DNA from 2 places in the Dactylosporangium sp. McL0621 genome. Region 2 is predicted to be linked to the other one. Evidence: riboswitches for the same ligand, from Rfam matches in the RefSeq annotation. Region 2 holds a riboswitch; the other holds the start of a gene.
The links. A riboswitch is a leader RNA that binds a small molecule or an ion and turns the genes downstream of it on or off. The one in region 2 is predicted to bind glycine.

Region 1: it holds a riboswitch for glycine, as region 2 does, so the genes downstream of both, ACPPVO_RS46900 (L-serine ammonia-lyase) here and gcvP (aminomethyl-transferring glycine dehydrogenase) in region 2, are expected to answer to the same signal.

Annotation. Positions count from the first base shown of each region.
Region 1 covers NZ_CP188259.1:9,898,535-9,907,802, reverse strand. Annotated here, with positions in the region: gene ACPPVO_RS46930 (ROK family transcriptional regulator) at 1-470, shown strand, start outside; gene ACPPVO_RS46925 (IclR family transcriptional regulator) at 523-1,266, opposite strand; gene eda (bifunctional 4-hydroxy-2-oxoglutarate aldolase/2-dehydro-3-deoxy-phosphogluconate aldolase) at 1,296-1,943, shown strand; gene ACPPVO_RS46915 (sugar kinase) at 1,940-3,034, shown strand; gene ACPPVO_RS46910 (LLM class flavin-dependent oxidoreductase) at 3,031-3,867, opposite strand; gene ACPPVO_RS46905 (AbfB domain-containing protein) at 4,058-5,227, shown strand; glycine riboswitch at 5,261-5,355, shown strand; glycine riboswitch at 5,356-5,450, shown strand; gene ACPPVO_RS46900 (L-serine ammonia-lyase) at 5,473-6,813, shown strand; gene ACPPVO_RS46895 (MMPL family transporter) at 6,830-9,004, shown strand; gene ACPPVO_RS46890 (type 1 glutamine amidotransferase) at 9,109-9,268, opposite strand, start outside.
Region 2 covers NZ_CP188259.1:8,828,534-8,837,801, forward strand. Annotated here, with positions in the region: gene ACPPVO_RS41880 (chorismate-binding protein) at 1-1,254, opposite strand, end outside; gene ACPPVO_RS41885 (DUF5999 family protein) at 1,388-1,603, shown strand; gene gcvP (aminomethyl-transferring glycine dehydrogenase) at 1,625-4,450, opposite strand; glycine riboswitch at 4,522-4,615, opposite strand; partial or broken gene ACPPVO_RS41895 (nucleotidyltransferase domain-containing protein) at 4,650-5,303, shown strand; gene ACPPVO_RS41900 (nucleotidyltransferase domain-containing protein) at 5,352-6,098, shown strand; gene ACPPVO_RS41905 (AAA family ATPase) at 6,095-6,778, shown strand; gene ACPPVO_RS41910 (class I SAM-dependent methyltransferase) at 6,771-7,376, shown strand; gene ACPPVO_RS41915 (hypothetical protein) at 7,647-8,666, opposite strand; gene ACPPVO_RS41920 (CDP-alcohol phosphatidyltransferase family protein) at 8,741-9,268, shown strand, end outside.

The sequences.
Region 1 (9,268 bases), 1.1 Mb from region 2:
ACTGCGGCAACCGGGGGTGCCTCGAGAGCCTCATCAACCCGGCGGCGCTGGTCGCCGACGCCCGCCGACTTTTGGCCGCCGGCGGTGAGAGCGCTCTCACGAAGGCCTATCGGCGATCACCGTCCACTGTGGATCACGGGGCCCTGTGCCGGGCGGCCGCGGCCGGCGACGAGCTCGCCGCCGGGGTGATCGAGCGGGCCGCCGAGCGCCTCGCCGCGGTCGCGGTCAATGTGGTGAACATCGTCGACGTGGAGCTCATCATTCTCGGCGGGCACGGCATCCGCCACGTGGAGACGCAGTTCCGCGGCGCGGTGGTGCGGGCGCTGGGGGAGCGGGCCATCGCGCGGCGCATCCGCGACGTCGAGGTGGCCCTGTCCCCGCTGGGCGACGACGCGGCCGTGATCGGGGGCGCGGCCCTGGTGCTGCACTCGACGTACTCGCCGCAGGTTTCCGCCCTGCTTGCCGGTTAGGCCTCCCTGTCGATCATGCCGGCCTGCGCCGGCATGATCGGCAGGACGGGGCCTAAAGGAAGCGGCGCGCGCTGGCGGCCTTGGAAACCGCCTCCGCCAGCGCCTCCGCCACTTCATCCACTGTGGACGGTGAGACCCGCGTGCGGGGGATCGACAGGCTTATCGCGTCGGTCGCCGGCTCGCGCATCGGCACGACCCGCGCCACGCACACGATTCCCTCGGTGTTCTCCTCGCGGTCCACGGCGTAGCCGGCCGCCCGGATCGAGGCCAGCTCGGCGTGCAGCGCGGCCCGGTCCGTGATCGTGTGCGGGGTCAGGGCCGGCAGCGGGTCGGGCAGCAGTGCGTCGACCTCGGCGAGGGGGCGGCCCGCGAGCAGTACCTTGCCCAGCGCGGTCGCGTGCGCGGGAAGGCGACGGCCGATCGCGGAGTACAGCCGCAGCGGATGCACCGACTCCCGCTTGGCGACATAGGTGATGTCGCGGCCGTCGAGGCGGCCGAGGTGCGTGGTCTCGCCGAAGCGCGCGGCCAGGTCGTCGAGGATGCCGGCGAGCAGCCCCACCGTGTCGTCGGCGTCGAGGTAGGCCGCGCCGACCTGCAGCGCCCGCAGCCCGAGCCGGAAGCGGGTGTCGGACGCCTCGATCCAGCCGCGGGCGGCCATCGTGCGCAGGATGCCGTGCAGGCTGCTCTTCGGGATGTCGAGCAGCCGCGTGAGCTCCGACAGCGTCGACGGGCCCGCGGCGGCCAGCGCCTCCAGGATGTCCAGGGTCCGGTCCGCTGATTTGACGGGTGTGGTCACGCGGCCCCCCATGCACTATGGTCACGGATGTGACCGACGTTCAGCATACTGAACACCCCACCGTCGTAGAAGTCATTGCCGCCGGGAAGATCGTGCCGGTCGTCGTGCTCGAGGACGCCGCCGACGCCGCGAGCCTGGCCGACGCCCTCGTCGCCGGCGGCCTGGGCTGCGCCGAGGTGACGTTCCGGACCGCCGCCGCGGCCGACGCCATCCGGGCCATGAGCGACCGCCCCGGCATGCTCGTGGGCGCGGGCACCGTGCTCAACGTGGCGCAGGTCGACCGGGCCGTGGCGGCGGGCGCGAAGTTCGTCGTGAGCCCCGGCTTCAGCGCCGCCGTTGTGGCGCGCTGCCAGGAGCACGGCGTGCCGGTGTTCCCCGGCGTCGCCTCGCCGAGCGAGATCATGCAGGCCCTCGACGCGGGCCTGGACACCGTGAAGTTCTTCCCGGCCGAGCAGCTGGGTGGGGTACCGATGGTGAAGGCCCTCGCCGCTCCCTTCCGCTCCGTCAGGTTCATCCCCACGGGCGGCGTCAACACCGGCAACCTCGCCGACTACCTCGCCGTGAAGTCGGTGCTGGCCGTCGGCGGGACCTGGATGGTCGCGCCCGACCTGCTCGCCGCCCGCGACTGGGATGCCGTCACCAGCCGCACCCGAGACGCATTGGAGCAGACCCGATGATCACCGTGCGGCCGGCCGCGGAGTGCCGCTACGACCTCGTCTCGCTCGGCGAGGTCATGCTCCGCCTCGACCCGGGCGAGGGTCGCATCCGCACCGCGCGGCAGTTCCGGGCCTGGGAGGGCGGCGGCGAGTACAACGTGGCCCGCGGGCTGCGCCGCTGCTTCGGGCTGCGCACCGGGCTCGTCAGCGCGTTCGCGGACAACGACGTGGGCCGGCTGCTGGAGGACCTGATCCTGCAGGGCGGGGTGGACACGGCGTTCGTGAAGTGGGTGCCGTACGACGGGATCGGCCGCACCGTCCGCAACGGCCTGAACTTCACCGAGCGCGGGTTCGGGGTGCGCGGCGCCGTCGGCGTCTCCGACCGCGGGCTCACCGCGGCCGGCCAGCTGCGCCCGGGCGACGTGGACTGGGAGCACCTCTTCGGCGAGCTCGGCGTGCGCTGGCTGCACACCGGCGGCATCTACGCGGCCCTGTCCGAGACCACCCCGGACACGATCGAGGCGTGCCTGGCCGCGGCCCGCCGGCACGGCACCGTGATCTCGTACGACCTCAACTACCGGCCGAGCCTGTGGAAGGCGATCGGCGGCCAGGAGCGGGCCCGCGAGGTGAACCGCCGCCTGGCCGGCTTCGTCGACGTGATGATCGGCAACGAGGAGGACTTCACCGCCTGCCTCGGCCTCGAGGTGCCCGACACCGACATCGACGGCGGCGAGCTGGACTCGGCGAACTTCCGCACGATGATCGCGGCGGCGGTGGAGGCGTACCCGAACTTCCAGGTCGTCGCGACCACCCTGCGCGGCGTGCGCACCGCCACCGTGAACGACTGGGGCGCGATCGCCTTCGCCGACGGCGACTTCGCCGAGGCCACCCACCGCCCGGCCCTGGAGATCCTGGACCGGGTCGGCGGGGGCGACAGCTTCGCCTCGGGCCTCATCTACGGCCTGATGACGTTCGGCGACGTGAAGACCGCCGTCGAGTACGGCGCGGCCCACGGCGCCCTGGCCATGACCACCCCGGGCGACACCTCGATGGCGAGCCTGAAGGAGGTCGAGGCGCTGGTCGCCGGGGCCGGCGCCCGCGTGCAGCGCTAGAGCACGGTCCCGGCCAGCAGCTCGATCTGGGCCGGGTCGTCGCCGTAGCAGTACAGGACCAGCTCGTCGGCGCCGAAGTCGCGGTACGCGGCAACGGTGTCGGCGAGCTGTCCGGCGTCCGTGACCGGGTCGCCCCAGCCCGAACGGCCCGTGAACGCGTAGTACTCGGCCACCGCGCGCCGCGCCCGGGCGATCGACTCGGGCGAGCCCGCCGCGGCGTTGATCTGGCAGACCAGGCGCGGGCGGCCGGTGCGCCCGGCCTCGGCCCACTGGTCGTGCACGGTGCGCACGAGACCGCCGGCCCACTGCAGCGGGGCCGCGCACAGGAACCCGGCGCCGTAGCGGGCGACGCGGGCCAGGGCCGCGGGCGCGAAGCCGCCGATGAGCAGCGGCGGACCGCCGGGCGTGGCGGGGGCGGGGCCGACCGGCGTCTGCGGGTACGCCCGCCCGGCCCAGATGTGGTTCAGGTCGGCGAGCATCCGGTCCATGATCGGCCCGCGCCGGTCGATTGGCACGTCCGCGGCCGCGTGGTCGTCGTCGCGGCCGCCGATGCCGACGCCGAGCGTGAGGCGCCCGCCCGACATCAGGTCGAGCGTCGCGGCCTGCTTGGCCAGCAGCGCGGTGCCGCGCAGCGGGGCGAGCAGCACCTCGGTCTGCAGCCGGATTCGGGTGGTGGCGCCGGCCAGGGCGGCGAGGGCGACGAGCGGCTCGGGATTGTCGTAGGCGAGCCGGTCGAGCAGCGCCACGGTGGCGAAGCCGGCCGCCTCGGCGCGGCGGGCCCATTCGGGCAGCCGCGCGGGGTCGCTGATGGGCAGGCCAAGGCCAAGATCCATGATTCGGTACTCCCTGTAGGTGGGCAGCAAACAGTGCTGTCGCCACCCCCTCCCCGCGACTGCTGCGAGGTCCCGCCCCCATCTGCGACGTCCATCTCGGGGGCGGAATTCGGAGTTCCAACGCTGAGTGTACCCGACGAACAAAATTCAAATATTTACAACAATGAATCACCCACTTACCGTCCGATTCATGCGTCGTCTGCTCACCGCGCTCGCCGCGACGGCCGCCACCGTCGCGGCGCTCCTGGCCGTTCCGGCCGCCGCCCACGCCGAGTCGAACGGCGGGGTGCGCATCCTGCCCCTCGGCGACTCGATCACCGACGGCTTCAACGTGCCCGGCGGGTACCGCATCAACCTGTGGCGCGCCCTGGCCGCCGCCGGCCACCCGGCCGACTTCGTCGGCTCCCAGTTCAACGGCCCGGCCGACCTGCCCGACCACGACCACGAGGGCCACCCCGGCTGGCGCATCGACCAGGTCGACGCGAGCGCCGCCGCCTGGGTGTCCTCCACCGCGCCCCGCAGCGTGCTGGTCCACCTCGGCACCAACGACGTCATCCAGGGCTACGACCTCGGCAACGCCCCCGCGCGGCTGTCCGCGCTCATCGACCACGTGCGCGCGGCCGCGCCCGGCGCCGACGTGTTCGTCGCCTCGATCATCCCGCTGGCCGACGCCGGGCGGGAGGCGGCCGCGAACGCGTTCAACGCCACCATCCCCGGCATCGTGAACGCCAAGGGAACCAGGGTCCACTTCGTCGACATGCACGCCGCGCTGAACACCGGCGACCTCGCCGACGGGGTGCACCCGGCGCGCGCCGGCTACGACAAGATGGCCGCGCGCTGGGCCTCGGCCCTGGCCGCCGTGCCCGGCTCGGCCGGCGACGACGGGGCGCCCGCCACGCTGCCGTCCGGCTCCTACGTCTCGCTGCGGGCCACGACGGCGTGCTGCACGACGCGGTACGTGCGCCACATGAACGGCCTCGGCTACACCGAGGCGGTGTCGTCGGGCAGCGACCAGCTGCTCAAGCAGGACGCCACCTGGCGCGTGGTGCCCGGCCTGGCGGGCGGCTGCTACAGCCTCCAGTCCCGCAACTACCCGGCCTACTACCTGCGGCACCAGAACGGCCGCGCGAAGATCAGCGCCGATGACGGTACCGCCCTGATGCGCGCCGACGCGACGTGGTGCGCGCGCACGTCCCCGGGCGGGGTGCGGCTGGCGTCCTGGAACTTCCCGGGCTCCTACCTGCGCCACATCAACGCCGAGCTGTGGCTGGCCACCCCCGGCGGCGGCGCGGCCCAGGACAATGCCGGCAGCCTCGTCCCTGACATCACGTGGGCCGTTGCCGCGCCCTGGGCCCCGTAGTACGGTCGGCCCGACAACCGAATACGCGCCGCTCGACCCGCGACGGGAGAGCCCCCTTGTGACGCAAGGGGCGCCGAAGGAGCAACTCTCCCCGAGAATCTCTCAGGCCCATGTACCGCCGCGGGGAGGCAACTCTGAAAAGCCGGGACGTCGCGTCCCGCGCCCACGGTGCAAGCCGCCCCGGCGGTGAAGCTCTCAGGCATTCGATGACAGAGCGGGGAGGCCCGACCTCACTAGGAGCCTCCGTGACGCTCAGCGCGTTCGACCTGTACTCCATCGGCATCGGCCCGTCCTCGTCGCACACGGTCGGGCCGATGCGCGCCGCCCGCCGCTTCGCCGCCCGCCTGGCCGGCGACGGGCTCCTGCCGCGCACCGGCCGCGTCAAGGCCGAGCTCTTCGGCTCGCTCGGCGCGACCGGGCACGGCCACGGCTCGGCCAAGGCCGTCATGCTCGGCCTCGAGGGCGCCGACCCCGCCACCGTGGACACCGACGCCGAGGCGGGCCGCGCCGGCCGGATCGCCCTGCTGGGCGAGCACGACATCCCGTTCAGCGTCGACACCGACCTCGTGCTCCACCGCCGCCGCTCCCTGCCCGAGCACCCCAACGGCATGCGCTTCACCGCGTGGACCGAGGCCGGCGAGGAGCTGCTCACCCGCACGTACTTCTCCGTCGGCGGCGGCTTCGTGGTCGGACCGGACGGCGGCATCGCCGAGGCCGACGTCGCGGTGAAGTTCCCGTTCACGACCGGCGCCGAGCTGGTCGCCCACTGCGAGGGCCGCTCGATCTCCGACGTGATGCTGGCCAACGAGCTGTCCTGGCGCTCCGAGGCGGAGATCCGCGCCGAGCTGCTGCACATCTGGTCGGTCATGCAGGCGTGCGTGCACAGCGGCTGCACCCGCCCGGACGGCGTGCTGCCGGGCGGCCTGAAGGTGCGCCGCCGGGCGCCGCGCCTCTTTGCTAACTTAAGCGAAAAATCGGATATGTCCGATCCCCTGTACGTCATGGACTGGCTCAATCTCTACGCGCTCGCGGTCAACGAGGAGAACGCGTCCGGCGGCCGGGTCGTCACCGCCCCCACCAACGGCGCGGCCGGCATCATCCCCGCCGTCCTGCACTACTACACACGGTTCGTGCCCGGCGCCGACGACGACGGCGTGGTCCGGTTCCTGCTCGCCGCCGCGGCCGTCGGGATCATCATCAAGGGCAACGCGTCGATCTCCGGCGCCGAGGTCGGCTGCCAGGGCGAGGTCGGCTCGGCCTGCGCGATGGCCGCCGCCGGGCTGTGCGAGGCGCTCGGAGGCACGCCCGGCCAGGTCGAGAACGCCGCCGAGATCGGCCTCGAGCACAACCTCGGCCTGACCTGCGACCCGGTCGGCGGCCTGGTGCAGATCCCGTGCATCGAGCGCAACGCGATCGCGAGCGTCAAGGCGGTCAACGCGGCCCGGCTCGCGCTCAACGGCGACGGCGCGCACCACGTCACGCTGGACAAGGTCGTGCGGACCATGCGCGAGACCGGGCGGGACATGTCGGTGAAGTACAAGGAGACGGCCCGCGGCGGCCTGGCCGTCACCGTGATCGAGTGTTGATGAGAAGCTTGCGGGCATGGCGCTCGGCGTGGTGGCGAGGATCGGTCGGTTCTGCTTCCGGCACCGCTGGTCGGTGATCGGGGTCTGGCTGGTGGTGGTCGTGCTCGGCGGGCTCGCGTTCGGGCCGGTCTTCCGGGCGATCGCCGACCCCACCAACCCCAAGCACGTCGAGGCGATCGACGGGCTGGACGCCGTCGCGACCGGCAACGACTCCAGCGGCACGGTCATCGGCCTCGTCGACCACGTCGACCCGCAGGCCCCCGCGGTCCGCACCGCCGTCGACGCCGCGGCCGCCGACCTCGGCCGCTCGGCCGGCGTGACCACGGTGGCCACCCCGTTCTCCGTGCCCGCCGGACCGGCCGCCGCCTACGTGGCCGGCGACCGGCAGGCCCTGCTCATCGTCGTCACCCTCGCCAAGCTCGAGACCGGCGAGCGCGACGGCGTGCTGGCGACGCTGCGCACCCGGCTGCACCGGGTCGACGCCGATCTCGCGGCGGCCGGTGTACCGCAGGCCACGGTCGAGGTCGGCGGCAACCCGGCCCTCAACGCCGACGTGCGCGGCGCGCAGAAGGCGGACCTCGGCCGCGCCGAGCTGGTCTCGCTGCCGCTGACCCTGATCGTGCTCGTGTTCGTCTTCGGCGGCCTGGTCGCGGCCGGCCTGCCGGTGCTCGCCGCGGTGGTGTCCGTGGCCGCGGCCATGCCGCTGCTGTGGGCGTTCAGCCGGGTCACCGACCTCGACCAGAACGTCGTCACCGTGGTCACCCTGCTCGGCCTCGGCCTGTCGATCGACTACGGGCTGCTGCTCGTGGCCCGCTACCGGGAGGAGGTCGCGGCCGGCTTCGAGCCGCCGGAGGCGATCGGCCGCGCCTGGGCGACCGCCGGGCGCACCATCTTCTTCAGCGCGCTCACCGTCGCCGCGGCGCTGTCCGGCCTCATGATGTTCTCGGTCCACCAGCTCGGCGCCCTCGGCGCGGGCGGGGTGTCGATCGCGGTCGTGGCGATGCTCACCGCGCTGACCTTCACCGCCGCGCTCATCGGCGTGTGCCACAAGCGGATCCGGCCCCGGGCCCGCGCCCAGCGGACCGACGAGCGCGGGTTCTTCGCGAACCTGTCGCGGATCGTCCAGCGCCGGCCGGTGCTCATCGCGCTCGGCACCACCGTGGTGCTGCTGGCCGCCGGGTCGCCGCTGCTCGGGCTCACGCTCAAGCTGCCCCGGCTCGAGGGCGTGCCGCGCAGCATCGAGTCGGCCCGCGTCGCCGACGAGCTCGGCCAGCGCTTCGGCCGCGCCTACCGGCCCGTGGTGACCGTCGTCGCCCGTACCGACGCCGGGTCGCTCGACGCGTACGCCGCCCGGTGGGCGTCCGACCCGGCCGTCGCCGGCGTGCAGCCCGCCAAGCCAGCGGGCGAGGGCGTCGCGACGGTCGACCTCGCGCTGCGCGGCGGCTCCGAGGACGAGGCGGCCCAGGGGCTCGTGCACCGGCTGCGCGCCGACCGGCCGGCCGGGGTGCAGTCGTGGGTGGTCGGCGACGCCGCGATCCTCATCGACCTGGTCGGGTTGATCGTCGACGACCTGCCGGGCGCCGTGGCCGTCACCCTCGTGGCGATGGTGCTGCTGCTGTTCGCGATGACGGGGTCGCTCGTCGTACCCGTGAAGGCCGTGCTGGCCAACGTCGTGTCCCTCGGGGCCACCTTCGGCGTGATGGTCGCCGTGTTCCAGCACGGCTGGGGCTCCGGGGTCCTGCACACGCTCACCGTCGGCGGGCTCGACCCGTTCGTGGTGGTGATCGTGTTCGCCTTCGCGTTCGGGCTCTCCATGGACTACGAGGTCTTCCTGCTCGGGCGCATCAAGGAGTACGTCGAGCGCGGCGACGACACCGACACCGCCGTGCGCCGCGGCCTGCAGCACACCGGCCGGATCATCACCTCCGCCGCGCTGCTGATGGTCGTGGTCTTCGCCTGCTTCGCCGCGGCCGACCTCGGCCAGATCGAGCAGGTCGGGCTCGGCCTGCTCACCGCGGTCGTGATCGACGCGACGGTGGTGCGCTGCCTGCTGGTACCGGCGACGATGACACTGCTCGGGCGCTTCAACTGGTGGGCCCCCGGCCCGCTGCGGCGCCTGCACGAACGCATCGGCCTGCGTGAGCACGCGCTGCCGCCCGCCCGGGAGCTGGAGACCGTCTCCGTCAATTAGGGTGGTGCTCTTCGCCTTCGCGTACTACGCGATGTGGAGCGTGTGGACGGCGTTCACCCTGTACGCGAACGTGTCGGGCATCCGCACCCGGCAGCGCTCAGCCCCTAGGCGCGCAGCGCGGCGGCCACCGGGGGTGACAGGGTCGGGGCCACGTAGTAGCGCAGCCAGTTGTCCAGCAGGGTCCGCATGCGCGCGCGGATGTCGCGGTCGGCCCAGTCCAGGGACTCCAGGAACGCGGCGTAGTCGGCCTCCGACGGGCCCAGG
Region 2 (9,268 bases):
GGCCGGGTCGCTGTCCCAGACGATGCCGCCGCCGGCCCACAGGTGCGCGCGACCGTCCGCGACCGCCACGGTCCGGATCGTGAGGCCGAGGTCGATCTCGACGCGGCCGTACGGTGCCCCCGGGCCCGGCGCGCCGTGGCCGATCCAGCCGCAGGCGCCCATGCTCGGGCCGCGGCCGACCGGCTCCAGGCGCGTCGCGACCTCGATCGCGGCCCGCTTCGGCGCGCCCGTCACGGAGCCGCCCGGCCAGACCGCGGCCAGCAGCTCGGCCAGGCCGACGCCCGCTGCCGGCCGGGCGCTCACCGTCGACTCGGCCTGCCACAGCCCGGACCAGCGGCGCAGGGCGAACAGCTCGTCGACCCGCACGGAGCCGACCTCGGCGACGCGGCCCAGGTCGTTGCGTTCGAGGTCGACGATCATCACGTGCTCGGCGCGTTCCTTGGCCGAGGCGAGCAGGTCGGCCCGGCCCTCCGGCGTGGCCGGGCGGGTGCCCTTGATGGGGCGGGTCACCGCGCGGCCGCCGGCCACCGCGACCAGGGTCTCCGGGCTGGCCGAGGCGAGCCACCAGCGGTCGCCGCGCAGTACTCCGCCGTAGCGGGCGCCCGGCAGGGCGGCGACGCGGGCCAGGGCCGGGCCCGGGTCGCCGGGGAACGGGGCGCTCGCGTGGCCGACGAGGTTGACGACGTACACGTCGCCGCGGGCGATGGCCGCGCGGACGCCGTCGACGGCGGCGGCGTGCTCCGCCTCGGTCCAGCTCGGCGCCCAGGGGCCGATCCCCGAAGGCGGGGCGGTCGCCGAGTCGCGCCCGCCGGAAGAAGTCGCAAATCCGGCCAAGGCCCTCGAACCCGGACGACCCGGCGGTGGAACGTTCACGGAGCCAGGTGACGGAAAGCCGACAGATCGCGCCGCGCTCCCGGCCCGGGGTGAGCGCCGCGGGCCGTGGGAGTACGCGATCGCCACAAGATCCGGCACGGAGGGTGTCGGCGAGGGTGTTACCGAGGGTGGCGACAGGAGGACCGAAATCCCACAGGTGAACGCATCGGTGACGGTGGGTGACGCCGAAATGTCGGCGACATTTACGCCGTGCAACGCGGCGAACTCGGTAAGTAATTGAAGTGGGTCTCCACCGTCCCGCGCGTACCATTCAACCCGGGAGCGCTCCCAGTTGCGCCCCCGACACGCGTCGGGTAGCCCGGGCGGATGAAGATCCACAGTCCCGGGCGCGTACCGGACAACCGGTCCTAGTGTGCTCATACGAAGGGTGGATTATCCCCAAGTTGTGCCGTCACATGTTCGGAATAGTGTCGTTGGCCGTAGTAGCGTGCATCACTGGTCATGTGAAGAACCACACAGGCCTCAACTGAACCTCTCAAATCGGAGACCCCCGATGCTCTGCCAGCACCAGCCCTCCTGTCCCACCGCCGAAGACATCGACCGCGAAGCCGCCCGCGTCGCCGCGAGCCACCCCGAACAGGGCTGGAGCCTCCTCTGCAACGGCGTGATCGTCTTCGAGGACACCGGCGAGCTTCTGCCCGATTGCTCCGTGATCGAGCCGCACCGCGGCTGGGCGCCGCACACCCTCGTGGGCGCCGCGCCGCGGTAACAGTCCGTAGCTACGGGGAGATTACTCTTCGTAAGCGGAGGCCGGGGGACACGCGCAGACGAGGTTCCGGTCGCCGTAGCTGTCGTCGATCCTGCGCACCGGCGGCCAGTACTTCGCCTCGCGCGCCGCGGCGCTCGGATACGCCGCCACCGACCGCGAGTAGGCGTGCGACCACTCGTCGGCCGTGACCACCTCCGCCGTGTGCGGGGCGTGCACGAGCGGGTTGTCGCCGGCCGGCCATTCGCCCGCCGCCACCCGGTCGATCTCCCCCTTGATCGCGATCATCGCGTCGCAGAACCGGTCCAGCTCCCCCAGGTCCTCGCTCTCGGTCGGCTCGACCATGAGCGTCCCGGTCACCGGGAACGACATCGTCGGGGCGTGGAAGCCGTAGTCGATGAGCCGCTTCGCCACGTCGGCGACCGTCACGCCGCTGGCCCGCGTGATCCCCCGCAGGTCGAGGATGCACTCGTGCGCCACGAGGTGCTCCGCCCCGCTGTACAGCACCGGGTAGTGCTCGCGCAGCCGGGCCGCCACGTAGTTGGCCGCCAGCACCGCGACCGCCGTCGCCTTCGCCAGGCCGTCGGGGCCCATCAGCCGCAGGTACGCCCACGGGATCGGCAGGATGCCGGCCGAGCCGAACGGCGCCGCCGACACCGGGCCGACCGGCGCGTCGGCGCCCAGGAACGGGTGCGAGGGCAGGAACTTGGCCAGGTGGGCGCGGACCGCGACCGGGCCGACGCCGGGGCCGCCGCCGCCGTGCGGGATGCAGAAGGTCTTGTGCAGGTTGAGGTGCGACACGTCGGCGCCGAACTTGCCGGGCTTGGCGAAGCCGAGCAGCGCGTTGAGGTTCGCGCCGTCGACGTAGACCTGCCCGCCGGCCTCGTGGACCTTCCCGCACAGCTCGGAGATGCCGGTCTCGTACACCCCGTGCGTCGACGGGTACGTGACCATGATGGCGGCCAGGCGGTCCCGGTGCTGCTCGATCTTGCGGTCCAGGTCGGCGAGGTCGACGTTGCCGAGCTCGTCGCAGGCCACGACCGCGACGCGCATGCCGGCCATGACCGCGCTGGCCGCGTTGGTGCCGTGCGCGCTGGACGGGATCAGGCACATGTCGCGGCCGGTGTCGCCCCGGTCGCGGTGGTACGCCCGGATCGCCAGCAGCCCCGCGAGCTCGCCCTGCGACCCGGCGTTGGGCTGCAGGCTCACCGCGTCGTAGCCGGTGACCTCGCCGAGCCAGCGCTCGAGGTCGCCGATCAGCCGGCGGTACCCCTGGGTCTGCGAGACGGGCGCGAACGGGTGGACGTTGGCGAACTCGGGCCAGGTGATCGGCTCCATCTCGGTGGTCCCGTTGAGCTTCATGGTGCAGGAGCCCAGCGGGATCATGCCGCGGTCGAGCGCGTAGTCCTTGTCGGAGAGCCGGCGCAGGTACCGCAGCATCGCCGTCTCGGAGCGGTGCGTGCCGAACACCGGGTGCGTGAGGTAGGCCGACGCCCGGCGCAGGCCGGCCGGGACCGCGTCGGTCGTGTCGAGCTCGGTGACGTCGACGTGGGACAGGCCGAAGGCGGCGAGCACGTCGCGCAGGTGCCCGAAGGTCGTGGTCTCGTCGCAGGCGATGCCGACCCGGTCGGCGTCGACGCGGCGCAGGTTGATCCCGCGGGCCGCGGCCGCCTCGACGATCGGTCCGGCCTGGCCGGGTACCACCGCGGTCACCGTGTCGAAGAAGGCCCCGTGCTCGGTGGCCACCCCGCCCGCCCGCAGCCCCGCGGCGAGGCGCACCGCCATGTCGTGGGTCCGCGCCGCGATCTCACGCAGCCCGTCGGGGCCGTGGTAGACGGCGTACATGCTGGAGGTCACGGCGAGCAGCACCTGCGCGGTGCAGATGTTGCTGGTCGCCTTCTCGCGGCGGATGTGCTGCTCGCGGGTCTGCAGCGCGAGGCGGTAAGCGGGGGCGCCGGCGGCGTCGCGGGACACGCCGACCAGACGGCCGGGCAGGGTGCGCTCGAGGCCCTGGCGGACCGAGATGTAGCCGGCGTGCGGGCCGCCGAAGCCCATCGGCACGCCGAGGCGCTGGGCGCTGCCGACGGCGACGTCGGCCCCGATCGCGCCGGGCTCGCGCAGCACGCACAGGGCGAGCAGGTCGGCGGCGACGGTGACGATCGCGCCCCGCTCGTGGGCGAGCGCGATCAGGGCCTCGTGGTCGCGCACGGCTCCGGAGGCGCCGGGGTACTGCAGGTGCAGCCCGAAGAACGCCTCGGGCAGCTCCTCGGCGGCCAGGTCGAGCACGCGCACCTCGATGCCGAGCGGTTCGGCGCGGGTCCGGATGACGGCGAGGGTCTGCGGCAGCACGTCGGCGTCGACGACGTACACCTCAGATTTGACCTTGGAGGAGCGCCGGGCGAGCGTCATACCCTCCGCGGCCGCGGTCGCCTCGTCGAGCAGCGACGCCCCGGCGACGGGCAGCCCGGTCAGGTCGGCGACGACCGTCTGGAAGTTCAGCAGTGCCTCGAGCCGCCCCTGGGAGATCTCCGGCTGGTACGGCGTGTAGGCCGTGTACCACGACGGGTCCTCGAGCACGTTGCGCAGGATCACCGGCGGCGTGTGCGTGCCGTAGTACCCGAGGCCGATCATCGACACGAGCGGCCGGTTCGCCGCCGCGAGCGCCCGCAGCTCGGCCAGGACCTCGGCCTCGGACGCGGCGAGCGGCAGGTCGAGCGGCTGGTGCCAGCGGATCGAGCCCGGGATGGCGGCGGTCATGAGGTCCTCGACCGTCTCGTACCCGACGGTCTTGAGCATGCGGGCCTGCTCATCGGCGCTCGGGCCGATGTGCCGCGCGGCAAAACTGGTCATGGGCGCACTCTCTGGGTCTCGGGGCAGGGGCGGACGCGCTCCTCCCCCTCTGTCGAAGACTCCAGAGGTGCCAACCCGCAGCGGTCCTTTTGCCTGAGAGGTTCCGGGGAGGATTTGCCCCTTCGGCGCCGCTGACGTGCTCAGCGGTCTCTCCCACGCGGGTATTGCCGGCACGCCTACCCTACCAACTGTGCAGGACTTGACCATCGTGGCGAAGCACACGATCTACTCGGCGGTCGTCGGCTCCCGGGCGTACGGGCTCGACGGCCCGGCCTCCGACACCGACCGCCGGGGCGTGTTCCAGGCGCCCACCGACGCCTTCTGGTCCCTCGACAAGCCGCCCACGCACGTGGAGGGCCCGCGGCCGGAGGAGTTCTCGTGGGAGGTCGAGCGGGCCTGCACCCTGGCCCTGGCCGCGAACCCGACGGTGTGGGAGTGCCTGTCCTCGCCCCTGGTCGAGCACGTCACCGACGCCGGCCGGGCGCTGCTGGACCTGCGCCCGGCGTTCCTGTCCCGCCGCGCGGCCCACACCTACGGCGACTACGCCCGCGACCAGCTCAACAAGCTCACGTCGGTCCGCGCTCGCACCGGCGAGGTGCGCTGGAAGCAGGCGATGCACATGGCCCGCCTGCTGCGCGCGGGCGCCCACGTGCTGCGCACCGGCGAGGTCCTGGTCGACGTGTCCGCCCGGCGCGACGAGCTCCTGGCGATCCGCCGGGGCGAGCTGAGCTGGGAGGAGTTCCAGGCCCTGGCGGCCGCCCTGTCCGCCGACCTCGCCTACGCGGAGTCGGAGTCGAAGCTGCCGGAGGAGCCGGACCGCGCCGCCGTGGAGCGCTTCCTGCTCGCCTTGCGGGCCCCGGCGGCGGTACCGCGGGAGCCCGCCCCGGCCGCTCCTCCCCCGATCCCGGACGGCATCCCGGCCTGGGCCGGCGAGGTGGCCGACGAGCACCCCTACCCGCTCGCGTTCGCCACCGTGAGCGGCGCCCACCTGTACGGCTTCGCGTCCGTCGACTCGGACCTCGACCTGCGCGCGTGCCACATCCTGCCGCTGGACGAGGTGGTAGGCCTGGAGACCGGCCCCGACACGGTCGAGTCGGGCGGCGTGCGGGAGGGCATGGAGCTCGACGTGGTGAGCCAGGAGCTGGCGAAGTTCATCCGCCTGCTGCTGCGCCCGAACGGCTACGTCCTCGAGCAGCTGCTCTCCCCGCTGCTCGTGCGCACGTCGCCGCTGCACGAGCAGCTCAAGGCCCTGGCCCCGCACTGCCTGACCCCGGAGCACGCCCGCCACTACCTGGGCTTCGCCTCGGGCCAGTGGCTGCTGTACTCGAAGACGGGCGAGCTGAAGCCGGCCCTCTACACGCTGCGCGTCCTGCACACCGGCATCCACCTCATGCGCACCGGCGAGGTCGAGGCCGACCTGCGGGTGCTCAACACCCTGCCGTACGTCCCGGACCTCATCGAGGCCAAGAAGGCCGGCGAGCACCACGCCCTGCCCGAGTCCCTGGTGTCCCCGGCCCGCCTGGCCGCGGACGTGGCGAGGCTGACCGCGGAGCTGGAGGCGGCCCGGGACGCGTCGAAGCTCCCCGCGGCACCGTCGGCCGCCCCGGCCCTGAACGACCTGCTGATCCGCACCCGGCTGTCCCGATGACGGCGGCCCCGGCCGTGTACCTGATCACGGGCATCCCGGCATCGGGCAAGTCGACGGTCGCCCAGGCGCTGGCCGAGCGCCTCCCCCGCTCGGTGCACCTGCGCGGCGACGCCTTCCGCCGCATGGTCGTCAACGGCCGCGCCGACATGACGCCGGCCCCGAGCGCCGAGGCCGCCGCCCAGCTCGCCCTGCGCCACCGCCTGACCGCGGGCGCCGCCGACCCCTACCACGAGGCCGGCTTCACGGTGGTCGCGCAGGACGTGGTCCTCGGGGCCCACCTGCCGGCCATGGTCGCCGCGATCCGGGCCCGCCCCCTGTTCGTCGTCGTGCTCGCCCCCACCCCCTCCGCCGTGGCGGCCCGCGAATCGGGCCGCGCGAAGTCCGCCTACGACCCGCACGGCTGGACCGCCGCGCCGGCCCACGATCCGGGCCGCGAGTCGGACCGCCCGAAGTTCGCCTACGACCCGCACGGCCGGACCGTCGCGCCCGCCCACGAGCCGGACCGCGAGTCGGACCGCCCGAAGTCCGCCTACGACCAGCACGGCTGGACCGTCGAGTCCCTGGACGCCGAGCTGCGCGAGCGCACCCCGCGCATCGGCCTGTGGCTGGACACGTCCGACCAGTCGCCGCCCGAGACCGTCGACGCGATCCTCGCCCGGGCGCGGCCGTTCCATGACTGAGCCCCCGCAGGACCGCGCCCACCGCATCGCCGCCTTCCACGCCGGGCTGGACGGCCCCCCGTGGCGGGTGGCCGGCTGGGGCAGCGAGGCACTCCAGCGCGTCCGCTTCGAGGCCCTCACCCGCGCCGCCGGCTACGCGGGCGGCACCGTGCTCGACTGGGGCTGCGGCCCCGGCGACCTGTACTTCCACCTCCGCCGCATGAACCTCCCGTTCCAGTACACCGGCGTCGACCTGGACCCCCGCATGGTGGAGCGCGCCGCCGCCCGCGGCGTCCCCAACGTCTCCCGGCTGCCCCTGGGCGCCCCGCCCCCGGGCCGCCACGACTACGTGTTCGCCAGCGGCATCTTCCAGTTCGCCGACCCGGACGACCCGCTCTACTACCTCGACACTTTAGAACAGGCGTACGACATTTCCTGGCGGGCCGTGGCCGCGAACTTCCTCAGCGCCCAGCGCCCGGACGCCGCCCGGGCCGAGGACGAGCTGTACGCCGACCCGTCGGTCCTGGGCCGCTTCGCCGCCGCCCTGACCGACCGCTGGCGGATCGACCACGCCTACCACCCCCAGGGCGCCGACTTCACGATCGCCCTGATCCACTAGCCCGTGCCTTCCGGGCGACCGCGTCCGTGTCATCGCCCAGGCTGAACACCCGGGCGAACACGCCAGCCGCGTTGTGGCGGCGGGCAGCATGCAGAAGGACCGCGTTTACGGCGGCGTCCGATCGGTTAACGGCGGTCATGTCCGCGGCGCGGGCATCGGTCGGCGCCGTCGGGGCTTGGAGCGGTGGCGCCCAGCCGAGGTGGGTGCGCGGCCGCGAGCGACTCCGAGCGGTGCAGGAAGCCTTGCGGGTCACACGGTGGACTCAGCCCGTCACGGGCGGCAGCGGGCCGAGTTGGGGTCGACCATCAGCAGCGACGAGTCGACGGCCTCGAAGTCGGAGCCCTTGAGCGCCTTGAGCGCGTCGAGCTGGGTGTTGCTCCACTTCGCGTCCTCGGTGCCGGTGAAGTACCACGGGGAGCCGTTGTCGGCCAGGATCGCGCCGTACGTCTTCAGCGCCTGCGCCACCGCCCGGGCCTGCGGCGGGTACTTCGAGATGTCGACCGACGCCTTGAGCCGGAACCGGGCGCCCATCGGCGGCAGGGCCGCGTCGGTGGCGTCGGACGCGGCGTGGCGGGCCGGCCAGACGAAGGCCTTGCGGGTCTTCGGCGCCGTGAACCGGATCGCGTGGTCGATCCTCCCCGCGGCGGCCTCGTCGGCCCGGGGCAGGCCGGGCAGGATCGGCAGGCCCGCGGCGTCGGCCGAGGTCCAGCCGCTCTTGCGCAGGGCGTTGCCGCGCAGGTCGTACACCGCGCCGGAGCCCGCCTTCCAGCTGCCGTCGCCCTGCGCGGTGGCGTTGTAGAGCTCGTACGCCTTGCAGGCCGCGGTGTCCTGGACGATCACGTGCCGGTCGCCGCCGGCGCCGGCGCCGCCCTCGACGCGGGCGTTGCGCGGGATCGGGTAGGGGCCGGGGTCGCTCTCGCCGGCGTACTCGAAGGTGACCTTCACCCCGGCCTGGCCCGCCGGGACGCTCGTCACCGGGATGCCGAACGTGGTGCCGAAGTCGGGGTGGGCGTGCGCGGCGGCGCCGATGCTCGCGACCCAGGAGGCCGAGTCCCGGTGTACCGGGAGCTTGGAGACGTCGGCGTGCCAGACGTTGTCGGCCGGGAAGATGGTGCACGGGCCGGCCTTGGCGGGCGACGCGGACGCGGACGCCGGCGCGGCCCCGAGCGCGCCTTCGGCGGCCGGGAGGGCCGACGCCTCCGCCGAAGGCGGCGGGGCCGGGGGCCGGGTCGCGGAGTGCGAGCAGCCCTGCAGTACCAATGCCAGAACAACGGCGATCGTCCGCCTCATGGGGCGCGACGCTACCCGGCCGGGGCGCGAGCGCCTCCACAAGGTCACCCGTGCGGGCTGTTAACATTCCGGGCGTGGCAGACCGGCAGGGTCTCGGGCCGGTGCTCACCGTCCCGAACCTCATCAGTTTTACGCGCCTGCTCGGCGTGCCATTGTTCCTGTATCTGTTCCTCGCCACCGACGCGACCGGCTGGGCCGTCGCCGTGCTCGTCATCGGCGGGCTCAGCGACTGGGTCGACGGGTTCGCGGCGCGCCGCCTGAAGCAGGTCAGCCGCCTCGGTGAGCTGCTGGACCCGCTCGCCGACCGGCTGTACATCCTCGCCACCCTGTTCGCGCTGACGTTCAAGGACGTCGTGCCCTGGTGGTTCACGATCGCGCTGCTGGCCCGCGAGGCCGTGATGGTGCTGGTCCTGGTGGTGCTGCGGGTCCTCGGCCACGGCCCGCCGCCGGTGCACTACGTGGGCAAGACCGCCACCGCGGTGCTGCTCATGGGCTTCCCAATGATGCTGCTCGCGCACTTCTCCGACTCCGCGCGCTCGTGGGCGCAGCCCAGCGGGTGGGCGCTGCTGTGGTGGGGCATTGTCCTGTACTGGGTCGCCGCC